One region of the Desulfosporosinus meridiei DSM 13257 genome, then DNA from elsewhere that is predicted to be linked to it. Evidence: riboswitches for the same ligand, from Rfam matches in the RefSeq annotation. Region 1 holds a riboswitch; the other holds the start of a gene.
The links. A riboswitch is a leader RNA that binds a small molecule or an ion and turns the genes downstream of it on or off. The one in region 1 is predicted to bind thiamine pyrophosphate.
Positions count from the first base shown of each region.

Region 2: another riboswitch for thiamine pyrophosphate. It lies ahead of DESMER_RS13015 (thiamine-binding protein); the one in region 1 lies ahead of thiD (bifunctional hydroxymethylpyrimidine kinase/phosphomethylpyrimidine kinase).

Region 1 covers NC_018515.1:1,865,950-1,873,729, forward strand. Annotated here, with positions in the region: gene DESMER_RS08570 (diguanylate cyclase domain-containing protein) at 199-2,850, shown strand; TPP riboswitch at 2,909-3,020, shown strand; gene thiD (bifunctional hydroxymethylpyrimidine kinase/phosphomethylpyrimidine kinase) at 3,101-3,904, shown strand; gene cytX (putative hydroxymethylpyrimidine transporter CytX) at 3,901-5,118, shown strand; gene thiM (hydroxyethylthiazole kinase) at 5,097-5,909, shown strand; gene thiE (thiamine phosphate synthase) at 5,902-6,528, shown strand; gene DESMER_RS08595 (aspartyl-phosphate phosphatase Spo0E family protein) at 6,777-6,950, shown strand; gene DESMER_RS08600 (SDR family NAD(P)-dependent oxidoreductase) at 7,085-7,780, shown strand, end outside.
Region 2 covers NC_018515.1:2,834,073-2,841,852, reverse strand. Annotated here, with positions in the region: gene DESMER_RS13040 (TfoX/Sxy family protein) at 67-432, shown strand; gene DESMER_RS23810 (hypothetical protein) at 439-594, opposite strand; gene DESMER_RS13035 (YczE/YyaS/YitT family protein) at 720-1,388, shown strand; gene DESMER_RS13030 (ABC transporter ATP-binding protein) at 1,496-2,251, opposite strand; gene DESMER_RS13025 (ABC transporter substrate-binding protein) at 2,262-3,257, opposite strand; gene DESMER_RS13020 (ABC transporter permease) at 3,303-4,079, opposite strand; gene DESMER_RS13015 (thiamine-binding protein) at 4,080-4,373, opposite strand; TPP riboswitch at 4,436-4,538, opposite strand; gene DESMER_RS13010 (FeoA family protein) at 4,743-5,009, shown strand; gene feoB (ferrous iron transport protein B) at 5,173-7,260, shown strand; gene DESMER_RS13000 (winged helix-turn-helix domain-containing protein) at 7,289-7,582, shown strand.

The DNA.
Region 1 (7,780 bases):
TTAATGAACAAAAAATACTTTTTTCTAGCAGAACAATGATTACATTTGTCGAAATATAGAATAAAAGATAATTATCGTAAAATATTATCGTCAAGTGACTTGGTTTTAGAGGGATTTTAGAACCTAAAGAGAATTCTATATAATTTAGGAGTAATATTGCTTTTTAAGGTGAAGATGGGAATCTTCATGGGAGGAAGAATGAAGAAGAAGAAGTTTAAGATACCTGTAACAGTTTTGATGATCATGGCCTTGACCTTCGGCTTGGGCGGATTATCCTTTTTAGCCATTTATAAGACAAGATCTGTCTTAATGAATAATTTGGAAGCTCATACTACATCCCTTACTCATTCTTTAAGTTCTAAAGTAAGTCTGTGGTTAAATGCCCATGAATCTAAACTGGAGATCATGGCTAATATCCCCCTAATGAAGAGTGGAGATAAGGACTTGATCTTATCCTATTTAAATGAAGAAGTTCAACGCAATCAAGGTTATGAAGAACTCTTCTACGCCGATAGGGAAGGTAACTATTTGCAGAATACCGGGCTCCAAGGAAGTCTAACAGAACGTGACTATTTTAATAAAGTAATGGCAACAGGGGATACAATCATATCTGATCCCTTGTATTCTAAGGGGAATGGCAGACACATTATTGTTGTCGCAGCTCCTATCAAGAATGGCAGTAAGGTCGTTGGTTTAATTGGTGGTTGTATTAACTTATCTGAATTAACTGAACTTATTTCAGCGAAGGATGGAGAAGTAAGTAAGGCATTTATTGTCCAAAAAGATGGACTGATGATAACTCATCCTAATGAGGAGTTCATTATGACCTACAATGGACGAATGTATAACCGGTCTTCTTTAGGTTATAAAGATACCATTAATAAAATGATTCAAGGAGAAAGTGGAATTACTAGGAATACCTTTGAAGATGGTGATAAATACTTGGCCTATGCTCCGGTAGTTGGCGTTAACTGGTCGTTAGGAGTTACAGTACCGGCCAGCTATGTCTTGAATCAGTTATATTATTTACCTGTCTATTTTGTAGTGGTAACAGTCTGTTTAGGTCTGGTTTTAGCTGTCCTAATGAGACGTTGGTTTGTTCGTCCTCTTACTAAGTTAGCTCGTTTTACTTCAGAACTCAACGAGAATATTTATGGACTAGAGAATAATTATTTGGTAGATAGCCCAGTTATCGAAGTAGAATCCCTTGCTACTAATTTTCGCCGGATGGCCGTGGAGCTGCAAGATAACTTTCGCAAGTTGGCAAATTCAGAAATAAGTCTAAAGGAAGAAATCTATAACAAGATGACAGTTCAGAAGGATCTGGAGAGTAGTTATGAAGAGCTTGAAGCAGTTGAAGAAGAACTAAGGTATAATTACGAAAAACTCCAGTCTAAGGAAAAAATGCTTCGAGAATCTGAACGTCGTCTACGCTCAATGCTGGAGAATGTTAAGCTCATTACCGGGATTATTGATATGGACGGGAACATTATCTTCTGTAATGACTTTATTCTGGGATTAACCGGGTACGAGAAAGACGAGGTTGTTGGGCATAATTTCTTTGATGTTTTCATTTCCCATGATTTTAGACGAAAAGCAAAGAGATGGTTAAAAGGGGTATTAGCCAGTAAGGATATTGTTGTACATAATATCTACCCTATCCGGACTAAAGCCGGAAATAACCGTTTTGTTCACTGGAATCATACCCTTTTGTTTGATGCAGATGGTAATGTATCGGGAATTGCCAGTATTGGAGAAGATATTACGGAACGAAAACAATTTCAAGAAAAGTTAGAGCATATTAGTTTTCATGATGCTATAACTGACCTCTATAATCGTACGTATTTTGAAGAGAAAATGCGTTCCTTACAAGGAAACGATAGCAATTCTCCTGTCGGAATAATTGTCTGTGATGTGGATGGCTTAAAACTCGTTAATGACACACTTGGTCACAGCACAGGGGATAAATTACTTTGGTTAACCGGGACCATCATTAAAAAGTGTTTTCGGGAAGAAGATCTAATCTTTAGGATCGGTGGGGACGAGTTTGCTGTTATTCTGCCCAAGAGCGACTTAACCGTCGTAGAAAAAGCCTGCTATAGAATTCGTAAGGGCGTTGAAAAGTATAATTTAGAAAACAAGGAGTTTCCCCTCAGCCTCTCGATGGGTTTTGCAGTAAGTGGAACCACTAATGTCAATCTTGATGAGGTGTTTAAGGAAGCTGATGACGGAATGTATCGAGAAAAACTTCATCGCAGTAAAAGTACTCGCAGCGCTATTGTCCAAGCTATGATGAAAGCACTTGAGGCTAGAGATTTTATTACAGAAGGGCATGCGGATCGTTTACAGGATTTGGTGATAATGCTTGGTGAAGCTATTACCTTATCGGAGCGGACTCTCTCAGACTTACGACTCTTGGCCCAATTCCATGATATCGGTAAAGTAGGTATACCGGATCGCATTCTCTTTAAAACAGGACGGCTGACTGAAGATGAGTTCAAAGAGATGCAGCGACATAGTGAAATCGGCCATCGGATTGCCCAATCAGCTCCGGATTTATTGCCAATATCTGACTTTATATTGAGACATCATGAGTGGTGGAATGGTAAGGGTTATCCGCTGGGACTCAAGGAAGAGGAAATTCCCCTGGAGTGTCGTATTTTAGCAATAGCTGATGCTTATGATGCTATGACAAGCAATCGTCCCTATCGGAAAGGTATGAGTCAAGAACAAGCCTTAAATGAATTAACTAAGAATCAAGGAATTCAGTTTGATCCCATCTTAGTGCCAATTTTTAATAGAATGATCAGGTCTGGTGCTTCAATGCGCCAAGTACGCTATATTAACTAAGAAATAGGTTATGTCCATTGACTTTATATCTTTTCCGTGTTAGTTTTATAACAAATAATACTATGGGCAGGGGTGCTGGAATTGGCCGGCTGAGATTTAGACCCAAAAGTCTAAGACCCTATTAACCTGATCTGGATAATGCCAGCGTAGGTAAGCAGTTCACTCTTTTATGACAATGAAAGAGCACAAATCTTATTCTGGAGATTTGTGCTCTTTTTAATCGTGGAGAATAATTAACAGGAGGTGCGGTATGAAAAAAGTACTGACTATAGCTGGCTCAGACAGCAGTGGAGGAGCGGGGATTCAGGCGGATCTTAAGACATTTTCTGCCCATGGGGTTTTTGGTATGAGCGTAATAACCGCGGTCACTGCTCAGAATACCCAAGGGGTCTTTGCCGTCCAAGATATCTCGAGAGAGGTAATCGCTAAACAAATCGAGGCAATTTTTGACGATATTGAAGTCGACGGAGTAAAAATCGGTATGGTGTCGCAAGTCGAGACAATCGAGGTAATTGCCGAAGAGTTGAGAAACTATGCTCCTCGGGTTATTGTTTTAGACCCGGTTATGGTCTCAAAAAGCGGCTACCATTTGTTGAATCCTGTGGCGGAAGCAACCCTAATTAAGGAGTTATTGCCCTTGGCGATGGTGGTTACACCGAATATTCCTGAGGCAGAGGTTATGACCAATAAGTCCATTCAAAATCTTAAGCAAATGGAAGAAGCCGCTAAGGAGATACATCAGATGGGGGCAAAAAATGTCTTGCTCAAAGGGGGACACTTAGAAGATGACTCTATCGATGTACTTTTCGACGGTGGAGAATTCAGTTACTTTTCCACAGCTAGAATTGCCACCAAGAACACTCATGGTACCGGATGCACACTTTCGTCGGCAATTACGGCAAACCTTTCTTTAGGGTATAGCTTAAATAAGGCCATATCCTTAGCTAAGGAGTATATAACCATAGCTATCCAAAATTCATTGTCCATTGGTAAGGGTGTAGGGCCTACCCATCACTTTTATACACTTTACAAAAAGGCGGGATTAATTGAGTGAGTTCATCAGTAAAAAATAATTTGAGTATGCTTAATTTTACCACTCTCTGGTTTGGTGCTTCTATATCCGTCGCGGAAATTATAACCGGAGGTCTGCTTGCCCCTTTGGGGTTTAAAATGGGACTTGTAGCAATTCTTCTCGGACACCTGGTAGGAACAACTATTTTGGTATTGGGAGGTATCATCGGAACCGAAGAGAGAATACCTGCCTTAGCATCTACCCGAATCTCCTTTGGAGAGTATGGTTCCTATATCTTCTCTATCCTGAACGTATTACAGTTACTGGGTTGGACGGCAGTCATGATCATCGTAGGGGCTCGGTCAGTAAATCAGATCACTAACACACTCTGGGGATTTGATCATCTGACAGTTTGGAGCTTAATTATCGGCGGCTTAATAATGCTTTGGCTCTGGCTTGGTAAGGATAGCGGCTGGAAAAAGGCCAACCACTTTGCTGTAATTTTACTATTTATTTTAACCTTAGTCTTAAGTGCCATCATTTTTCGCAATCACGAGCTTTTCACTAAACAGGGCATTGGTGAAATGTCCTTTGGCTCGGCTATGGAACTAGCTGTAATCATGCCTTTATCTTGGTTGCCGCTAATTTCTGACTATACTCGATTTGCCAAAACCAAGCGAGATGGTGCAGTGGGGAGCTGGCTCGGATACTTTATTGGGAGCAGCTGGATGTATATTATTGGTCTGGGTGCTGCTATTATCGCCAATGACCCTGATCCGGCTGCTATGTTGCTGGCTGCTAATCTGGGCATAGTCGCCCTCGGAATTATCGTCCTGGCAACTGTAACCACAACCTTCCTGGATGCATATTCCGCAGGGGTTTCCTGTCTTAATATCTTTCCACAGCTTAATGAGAAAACCGTAGCCCTAGTCATAACTGCGATAGGCACAGGCTTGGCCATAATTATTAATATCGAACAATACGAAAATTTCCTTTATGCAATAGGCTCCGTATTCGCCCCATTATTTTCAATCTTGTTGACGGATTACTTCCTCCTGAAGAATAAGCGAATTCAATCAGATCTATTAGTTAATTGGGGTACCTTAGCTTTATGTGCACTGGGTACTTGGTTATATCACCTGTTTATTGAGTTCGATTTCTTTTTGGGGGCTACAGTACCGGTTATGATCATAATTAGCATATTTCATATTATTACATGGAGGTTGACAGCAAAATGCAAATTCGTGAAAAACTGAGCGCGAATCTAAGTCTTGTTAAAGAAAAAAGTCCTTTGATCCACCATATTACTAACTATGTAACCGTTAATGATTGTGCGAATATTGTATTGGCTATCGGAGGTTCGCCCGTAATGGCGGATGATCTCGAAGAAGTAGAAGAAATGGTTGGTTTTGCCTCTGCTTTAGTTATAAATATCGGCACATTGAATTCCCGGACGATAGAAAGCATGCTTAGTGCGGGATTAAAAGCCAAAGAGCTGGGGGTTCCCGTTATTCTTGATCCTGTGGGAGTTGGGGCAACAAAACTTAGAACAAATACCGCCGCCAGGTTAATTCAGGCCCTTAAACCCGAGGTGATTCGAGGGAATATGTCTGAAATTAAAGTCTTAGCGGGTTTAGAAGTGGCAATTAAGGGAGTGGATTCCCTGGCCGATGAACAAGATGGCTCTGTTGTCGCTAAAACACTGGCTTCTGAATTAGATTCAATCATTGCTATAACTGGAAAAACGGATGTTGTTTCTGACGGAAAACAAGTTTGCCTGCTGGACAATGGTCATCAAATTTTAGCAGATGTCACAGGCACAGGATGTATGACCACTTCTTTGGTGGGTACTTATTGCGGGGTGACCAAAGATTATTTCAGTGCTGCTGTGGCAGGAATAACAAGCATGGGTTTAGCAGGGGAGATTGCTCACGCTGCCTTGCGTCATGGTGAAGGTATAGGAACCTTCAGAACAAGGCTATTTGACAGTATCTATAACTTAACCCCTGAATTATTAGCTAGAGAAGGTAAGATAAGGTATGAGTAAAAAACCCAAGATTGATTACAGTCTTTATTTAGTAACAGACCGAAAAACTCTTGGAACCAGAGATCTGGCTGTCTGTGTGGAGAAAGCTATACAAGGCGGAGTTACTTTGGTTCAGTTGAGAGAAAAATCTGTTTCCAGCAAAGAATTTCTAGAGTTAGCTCAGAGAGTAAAGGAAATAACTACACACTATGAGATTCCTCTGATTATCAATGACCGTTTGGACATTGCTTTAGCAGTTGATGCCGAAGGACTGCATATCGGTCAAGATGATTTGCCAATGATAAAAGCGAGAGAATTGTTTGGAAAGGACAAAATCATTGGGGTCTCGGCAAGTACGCTCGAAGAAGCTCTTCTTGCCCAACAACAAGGAGCGGACTATTTAGGAGTAGGGGCAATTTTTAACACCCCTACTAAAGCGGATGCCCCTGAAGTCAGTCTTGAGCAATTAAGTCAGATTAAGAATTCGGTTTCAATACCTATTGTAGCTATCGGTGGAATTAATTTAAGTAACTTAAAGCAAGTTATTGGAACCGGGATTGATGGAGTTTCAGTTGTCTCGGCAATTTTAGCTCAAGAGGATATCTTACTGGCCGCGAAACAGTTTAGAGAATTTATATAGACCTACAACTAACCCCCATTTATCGGAAATGGGGGTTAGTTCTGGTTCACAGAGTAGACCCCCATGCCGTTGCCCCCTCTTCGAAAATGAGTTAAGTTTTGCTGATAATTGACAGGATTGATTTATAAAATTTGGTAAAAATTTATATTAAGATTCTGTTAAATAATAATTTTTGCTCTTATTACCCGCTGATTTTTAGTATATAATGTTAAATTGGTGGTCAATTATCAACAAAATGGAGGAAAAAAGTGTCTCATACGATTAATGACCTTATAAAGCAAATCGAAAAATTGCGGGTAGATTTGATCAAGGTTAAAGAGGGGAGAGCTTACACTGATCCTGAAGTAATTGCGGTAAGTCAGGCATTAGATGAGGTGTTGGACGAATATCAGAAATTGATGCTTAAGAATAAAACTAAATAGATAGAATTGAATCCAGGTTATTGAGTAAGGTAATTTGACTGTTAAAGCAAGGGTTAATGTCTTATGTAGGACTGGTGAGTTACACTAGATGGCATTAGACTATACATAAAAACTAATTAGGGAGGATTGAGAAAATGAAAAATAAAACAGCTTTGATTACCGGAGGCGGAACTGGGATCGGCAGGGCTATTGCATTGTTATTAGCTAAGGAGGGAGTTAATATTGCTATTAATTACTCCCGTTCGGAAGAAGATGCCATAAAGACGTGTCAAGAGATAGAGAAGCTTGGGGTTCGCAGTTTGTACTATAAGGCTGACGTATCTAAGGATGAAGAAGTTCGGGCAATGGTTGATAAAGTAGTGACTGAATTCGGAACACTGGATATTCTGGTTAATAATGCCGGAATGACTCATTTTGTTGAACACTCTGACCTAGAAGGAATGAAGGACGAGTATTGGGATGATATTTTCGGAGTTAATGTTAAAGGGATGTTTTTTTGCTGTAGAGCAGCAGCCGCAGAGTTAAAGAAAAGTAAAGGGTGTGTTATTAATATAACTTCAATAGCTGGTCTGACCGGGTTAGGAAGTTCCATCGCCTATTCCGCTTCTAAGGCCGCAGCTACCAGTGTTACTAAATCCCTGGCCCGAGTTTTAGCACCTGAGGTAAGAGTTAATGCTGTAGCTCCAGGAATTGTTCAAACTCGTTGGGTTGAAGGTAAGGATGAGCACATCACTCGTCTTGCTGCGGGAACACCCCTGGGAAGAGTTGCCGAGCCGGAGGATATTGCAGAGGTAGTGTATGCATTAATCGCCCAGGCAGGGTTTGTGACT
Region 2 (7,780 bases), 970 kb from region 1:
GGGATTTATCTCCCTGGCCTTTTGTAATGTAACTATAATTGACTTAATGTTTTTGCGGAGGGTCTAATGGGGATTAACAATAGTTACAAAGAATATTTGATTGATCAACTTGGTGAGTTAGGAGCAGTTACAATTAAAAATATGTTCGGCGGTGCGGGGATTTACTTTGAAGGATTTATTTTCGGCTTGATTGCAGACGATACTCTTTATTTCAAGGTTGACGATTCCAACAGATCGGACTATGAGCGAGCAGGAATGGAGCCCTTTAAACCATTTTCTGACAGACCGATGTTAATGCCATATTATGAGGTTCCAGTTGATATATTAGAAGATAGAAAACAGATAGCTGACTGGGCTAGTAAAGCTTTATTGGTATCTCGAAATAGCAAAAGAAAATCAGGAAAACGAAGATCACAAAGTGAAGAGCAATGATATGGTCTAATCTAAGATTTCTAGATCATCAGGGCTTTTATCCTTTGTGAAAATCACATCATCTTTGCTTTTTCCAGTTGTATTAGGTTCAGGAGAAGTTTTAGAAGTATGTTTAGATGAATTAACATTTCCATGATCAGAGAGCTTGTTAAGCTTTGTCATAATTTGAGTCCCTCCTTTATTTTAGAAAAATTAGTAGATATAACTATAGTGCACTATACTAAGTATGATAATTGTCTATTAGAATTATGTATTTGTCTTTAAGGCAGAAGGCTATGGTGATAATAATGGTTCAAAGGATTATAAGATTATTTTTAGGTTTATTCTTGTTTGCAGTTGGCATCGTGTTGACAATTAATGCTAATCTGGGGTTAGCTCCCTGGGATGTTTTTCATCAAGGAATAGTGTATCTTACAGGTATTACGATGGGGCAAGCTAGTATTGGAGTAGGAATTATTCTAGTAATTATAAATGCAGCTTTAGGAGAGAGGGTAGGATGGGGATCTCTTGGCAATATGCTGTTTATTGGATTGTTCATGGATTTGATAATGTTAAATTATCTTATTCCGATAGCAGCAGACCTTGTTTCTGGCCTTATCATGATGTTTTTAGGCATGTTTATTGTAGGAGTTGCCAGTTATTTCTACATCGGAGCAGGATTAGGTTCTGGTCCACGTGATGGTTTAATGATTGCTTTAACGAAAAAGACCAATAGATCAGTGAGGTTTATCAGAAATTCTATAGAAATCAGCGCTCTTATTGTAGGATACCTATTAGGTGGCTTCGTAGGAATAGGGACGTTGATTATGTCTGTTGCCCTTGGCTATATTATTCAGTTTATCTTCAAGCTCTTTAGATTTAATGTGAAGCAAGTTCAACACAGATTTATTGATGATGATGTTAGGTTTCTCAGACAGAAGTTTTTAAAGACTAAACCCACCAATGAAACCGTTTGAAGAGATAGTTTCTTAATATAGACCGGATAAATTTAAAAACCAAAGGCGCTTGGTCATATTTGATCAAAGCCTTTGGTTTTTCAGGTTAATGGGTCAGGGTCATGAGTTCACTTGATTAGTAAATTCAATAGCTCTTTTTTAAGGTCTAACGACGCACTTGAAAGTAATACATCCGAATCACGAGGTTGAGGAAAGGGGACAGTCAATGTTTGGAGAACACAGGCCGGCTGTTGACTCAAAACAATTATTTTGTCGGAAAGAAGTATAGCCTCGTCGATATCATGGGTTATGAACAAAACTGTATGGCGTGTTTGGTTCCAGATAGATGACAGCCAGCGTTGTATTTCCTGGCGGGTTAAGGCATCTAGGGCTCCAAAAGGTTCATCAAGCAGCAAAGTTTTTTTGCCAAATAGAATTGTTCTCAACAAAGCACCCCGTTGACGCATCCCACCTGATAATTGATGGGGGTAATGGTTTGAGAAGGATGCAAGTCCGAATTGGTTTAACCATTTATGAGCTTCCTCTAGCGCATTATGTTTGTCTTGATGCTGTATCTCACATCCCAGAAGAACATTTTCTAGAAGAGTACGCCAGGGTAAAAGCAAATCCTTTTGAGGCATGTAGCCGATATTCCCGGAAAGGCCGTTTATTAAGGAGCTGTCCAGCATTATTTGGCCACAATCGGGGCTTTCAATACCTGCTATAAGATTGCATATCGTACTTTTTCCACATCCCGAAGGACCAATCAAAGAAACAAAAGAACCTGTCTCTATCTCAAAACTTAGAGAATTAATGATCTTCATTTGACGATCAAGATGGGGGTTATAATATGATTTCGAAAGACCTTGAAGAGTAAGTCCCATCTTCTTCCCCCTAAGAATTAGGTAGAAAATCGTTAGTGTAGGCTTTGGCGGGATCGATCATTTGTGGTAATAAATCCCTCTCGACAAGCCACTTTGCATAACTTTCCCAAACCTGAGTTTTCTGTTCTCCCCAACGAGTAGCGTCTGCCTGATATTGAGGACTGAGCCATGCTTGGCTTTTGCGAATAAGCTCAGGATTTGCTTCAGGTGCATTTTTTATTAGGATTTCGGCGGATTCGGCCGGATTTTTAATGGCAAACTGATACCCGGCGCTTACAGCTTTCATAAATTTTCCTACGAGCTCCGGTTGAGATTTGATGGTAGCTTCGTTGGTAATTACAACAGGAGTATAAAAATCTAGAGCAGGATCGACGTCTTTTAGCCAAAGCATGTCTAATGGTTGTTGGCGTAATTCTGCTTCTATCCCTGTCCAACCATAAAAAATCCAAGTCAAATCTATATCCTTTGTTAAGGAGGTTAGTTGATCGGCTTCACCAATATTAATCATCTTTATCTTTGAGAAATCAGCCTTGTCCTTTTCCATGAGTGCTTTTAAAATAGCGTCTTCAGATGGGAGTCCCCACCCACCGTAGGTCTTACCCTCGAAGTCTTTAGCATTATGGATGTTTTTCATGGTTGGAGATGCGAACCCGGAGGTGTTATGTTGAATTATTGCCGCTAAGGAGACAATCGGAACCTCATTAGCTCGTGCCGTAGTAACTTGTTCTTGTTGACTAATTCCAAAGTCTGATTTGCCTGCAGCAACTAGCTGCTCAACATTTCCGGAACTGGAAGGTTCCAGGATTTTGACAGCTAGCCCTTCTTCTGCAAAGTACCCCTTGTCTTTTGCTACAAAGATACCCGTATGATTTGTATTAGGAGTCCAATCGAGCATAAGAGTTACTTCAGTGGTTGATTCTACTTTAGAGGAATCAGTTGTTGAAGGATTTGCACTGCATCCAAACAGTAAAAGAGAGATTATTAATAAAGAAAGTAATTTTTTCATATAGAAGTCCTTTCCAATAAATTCTAGCTTGATGAAAAATACCTGCTAGTTAAGATTATCGTCCGGATCTTTAGCGATCCAGGGCAAGGCAATTCGAGCAAGAGCAGAGATAAGTGTAAAGTAAACAAAACTTAATAGGGTAATGGTGAAAATTACTGCGAATACACGATCTGTCAAAAACGAATGGGACGAGCGGGTCAGATATACCCCTAAACCGGAGCTAGAACCAAGCCATTCCCCAATAACAGCTCCCATGACGCTGTAAGTTGCGGCGATTTTAAGGCCTGAGAAAAATGAAGGCAGGGCATGAGGCCAGCGAACAATGTAAAAGATTTGCCAACGTGTGGCCCCCATACTTTTCAAGAGATTAAGTAGGTCCCGATCAGTCAATTCTAATCCTTCAATAAGGCTAATCGTGATTGGGAAAAAACAAACGATAATAATGATAATAATTTTGGGGGCGAGGCCATATCCCAGCCAAAGAATTAGTAGGGGGGCTACGGCTATCAGTGGAACGGTCTGAGATATAATCAAAAACGGATAAATAAGTCGTTTAATCCAAGGGGATAAAACCATAATACCAGCGGTTATTAGACTGAAGATAACGGCGAGAAGGAACCCAACAGTTGTTTCCAGTAATGTCGTTAGAGTATGCATCCATAAGAGTTGGCGTGTTTCCCATAGGGCTTGAGCGATTTGTGAAGGAGTAGGAAGAATCCAAAGGGGGATTTGAGCGGCGATAGTAAGGAACTGCCACATCCCGAGAAGAAAGAGGAAGAATAGCAGTGAAGGAATTCTATCTTTCCACTTCTTTTTGATCATCTATTTGGTGCGGTACTTATCAATTTTTTCGCCGATTGTAGAGCCTGTAGGGACGTAATCCATCTTGATATAGGACATTACTCTGGATGCGCCAGCCCGAATGCAAGCTTCTTGAGCCTCTTTAATAATTGCCCAGAGTTGGTCAGGCTCTCCTTCCATAGTAGTTTCCATTGGGCCGACTTCGTAAGTGACTCCACTCTTTGCAATTACTTTAATGGCCTCGTCCACAACTTCATAGATGCGTGATTCTTCAACTTTGGGAACAACTTGGAGAGCCATAATAATATTTGCCATAATCTTTCCTCCCTATTAATTTGGTTGAAATATATAAAAAAACACCGCAAATAATAATGCGGCGTGTTCTTATCTCTGCTCCCTACGCTGGCATTACCCAGATCAGGTTAAGGGTCGGACAATAGTCCCTCTCAGCCAGTAACTCCAGCTCCCCTGTTACCATATAATACTACTTTAAGTATATCATGTCTTTACGCGTTGGTGCAATGGTCGATGTGTTGTTGTTAGGAACCGCCCTAGGCAATTCGAATTTTATTATTGACAGGGTTTTAAATGAATAGTATTCTGTAAATGAAGTGAGATGTATTCTCAGTTATATTTTCAACTAGGCCTGAGAATGGTTATCGTTTTGATAAAGGGGGGGAACTGATGGAACGCTTTTTACAGGATGTAAAACCTGGGGAATGGGCGCGTGTTGAGCATATTGAGGGCGGAGGTGCGTTGCGCCGAAGAATGATGGATATGGGAATTGTCCCGGGAGTAGAAATAGAAGTTGTACGTTGTGCTCCATTTGGTGGCCCGCTTCAGATTCGTTTAAAAGGGTATTATTTAGCTATGCGCCGTGGGGAATGTGCTAAGATAATAGTTTCTGTACCTGAGCAAAATCTTCTGGAACCATCGTTAGCAAGTCGTTAGCCGAGTTCTACTAAAATTGCCCGGATTTAGCATCTATCAGGCTCTGATTATTTAATTTTTATATGATATCGATTGTTAATAAAACCGCATTATTGTTATTGTGCGTATAGAGGTGCCGCTAGGACATAATTTTTGTGTTGCGTAGAGAGGAGGCGGTGGAGTCATGAAAATAGCTCTTATGGGTAATCCTAATGTTGGGAAGAGTACAGTTTTTAATGCTTTGACTGGATCAAATCAACAAGTAGGAAATTGGGCGGGAAAAACTGTAGAACGAAAATCAGGAGTAATTCAGAGGGCCAATGAACAAATTGAACTGATTGATCTTCCGGGTACTTATAGTCTAACCGCATATTCTCAGGAAGAGATTGTTACGCGTGAGTATATTCTGCGCGAAAAACCAGATGTCGTTATGGCTTTGGTTGACGCTTCAAATATTGAACGAAACCTTTACTTAGTTCTTCAGATTCTTGAGCTAGCGCCAAGAGTTGTAATCGGTTTAAACATGATGGATTTAGCTGATTCTGCAGGCATAAAAATACTTTCTAATAAATTAGCCCAGGTCTTAAATGTGCCAGTTGTTGAAATCATTGCTGCCAAAGAACAAGGAGTCGAAGAATTCTTGTCTGAGGCAATCCGAGTGGGAAAGCTTAAAAAAGATCCTGTAAGGGATGAGGTTCCTTATCCAGAGGAACTTGAAAGACGGATTCAAGCAATGGAGCATTTATTAGCGGATACAATCTGGGCGACAAAGTATCCCTTGCGTTGGTTGGCTATTAAACGTTTAGAACGGGATTCGGAAATTGGACAGACCTGGAGGAGTATACCTCAGACATCCAAAGGGTCGAAGAATAATGATTCCTGCTGTGACTCAGGAGATTCTATAAAATACGTACTGCAAGATACGGATACCTTGCCTGGAGAAGATTTGCTCCAGGCTTATGAAGTTGAAGGGTGGAGCAAAGATCAATTTGAAATGACCATAGCGGATGCCAAGTACCAATATATTTCTAAGATCCTGCCAGAATTCAAGATACACGAGGGCCCGATAAAACGCACTTGGACGGATAGACTGGATGAATGGATATTATCTCCGCTATGGGGTTATCCAATTATGTTGATAATATTGTCTGTAGTATTTTGGTTTTCCTTTGTTGCAAGTGCACCTTTAGGTGGTGCTGTGTCAGATGGAATGGCTTGGGCCGCAGATATGATTGTAGGTCTGATGCAGAAGGTGCAGATTCCTGTTGCTATTCAAAGTTTAGTGCGAGATGGAATTTTCGCTGGAGTTGGTGCAGTTCTGGCTTTTGTTCCTCAAATTGCAATATTCTTTGCTTTTTTCTCTTTAATGCAAGATAGTGGCTATTTAGCACGGGCTGCATTTTTAGGAGATCGGTTTATGCAGCTCATGGGACTCCATGGAAAATCATTTTTCTCCTTGGTGTCCGGGTTTGGCTGTAATGTACCGGGCATTATGGCAACAAGAACTTTAGAAGATCCTAAAGATCGCTTGATTACCATGTTAATTAACCCATTGATTCCCTGTGTTCCGCGCTTAGGTGTAATGAGTGCTGTTGTGGCAGCCTTTTTTCCAGGATCTATGGGTGCCGTTATTATGATTAGTCTTTTATCTTTAAGCATGATTCTAGTCATGTTCTCAGCAATCTTATTAAGAAGAGTCGTTAAACAAAGGGAACGCTCAGCCTTTGTTATGGAACTTCCCTTATACCACATTCCTACTCTGCGCAATATTTTATTGCCCACCTGGCAAAAAACCTATTCCTTCCTAAGAAGGGCGTGGACGTTTATTTTAGTTGCTTCAATTGTGGTTTGGGTCTTAAGTTCCTATCCCCAGGGAGTCCCTATGGATGAGACATGGGCAGGTAAGATGGGAGGATGGCTGGCCGTTATTGGACAACCCTTAGGATTTGACTGGAGGATTATGGTGGCGATTGTGTTTGGCTTTACCGCTAAAGAAACAACTCTCTCAACCTTAGGAATTCTATATGGTGTTGCTGCAGATGCATCCCAGTCGATTGCCCAAGCCATGACCGGAGCTATGACTCCATTAGGAGCATATACTTTTTTAGTTGTCTATATGCTGTATATCCCTTGTCTGGCTTCTGTTGTAACGACCTATAAAGAGTCACATAGTATTGGTTGGACAAGTTTTGGCGTTGCCTATAACCTTTTACTTAGTTTTATAGTGGGTTGGCTTATTCTCCATATCGGAATGTTTCTTGGCATCCAGTGATTGAAAAAACCCTGGGGAGTGAATCGGATTGCTTACAGATATTTTGAAAGTTTTGTCTCGTAAAGAAGCTACCTTATCAATGTCACAGCTTGCACTTGAGGTAGGCTATTCCTTAAAGGAAATTGAAAGCGCTTTAGAACAGATGGAACACATGGGATATATTTGTCGAGAAATCTTTGGCCAAGCATGCAGCCCGAGTTGTGGAATGAATCGCTGCAGTGGGCACTGTGAAGATTGTGGCTTCCATTCACCAGAAACATTTACTTTTTGGGGACTGACTGATAAAGGCCAGACAATGCTAAATCAAGTTTACGGTAAGTGAACTTGTTCTGCTAAAGCTGAACGTCGAGACTTCAGTAGGGAGTCTAGCCCTACTGAAGCTAGAATAAGGACATCCACTTACAAGAAGTGGATGTTTCGGAAGATGATGTAGGAAAATTAAATATATGATATGATATCAAGTGGATAGAAATTAAATTTATCTAAACTATTTGAAGGTCTAGATGAAGGGAGTTTATGA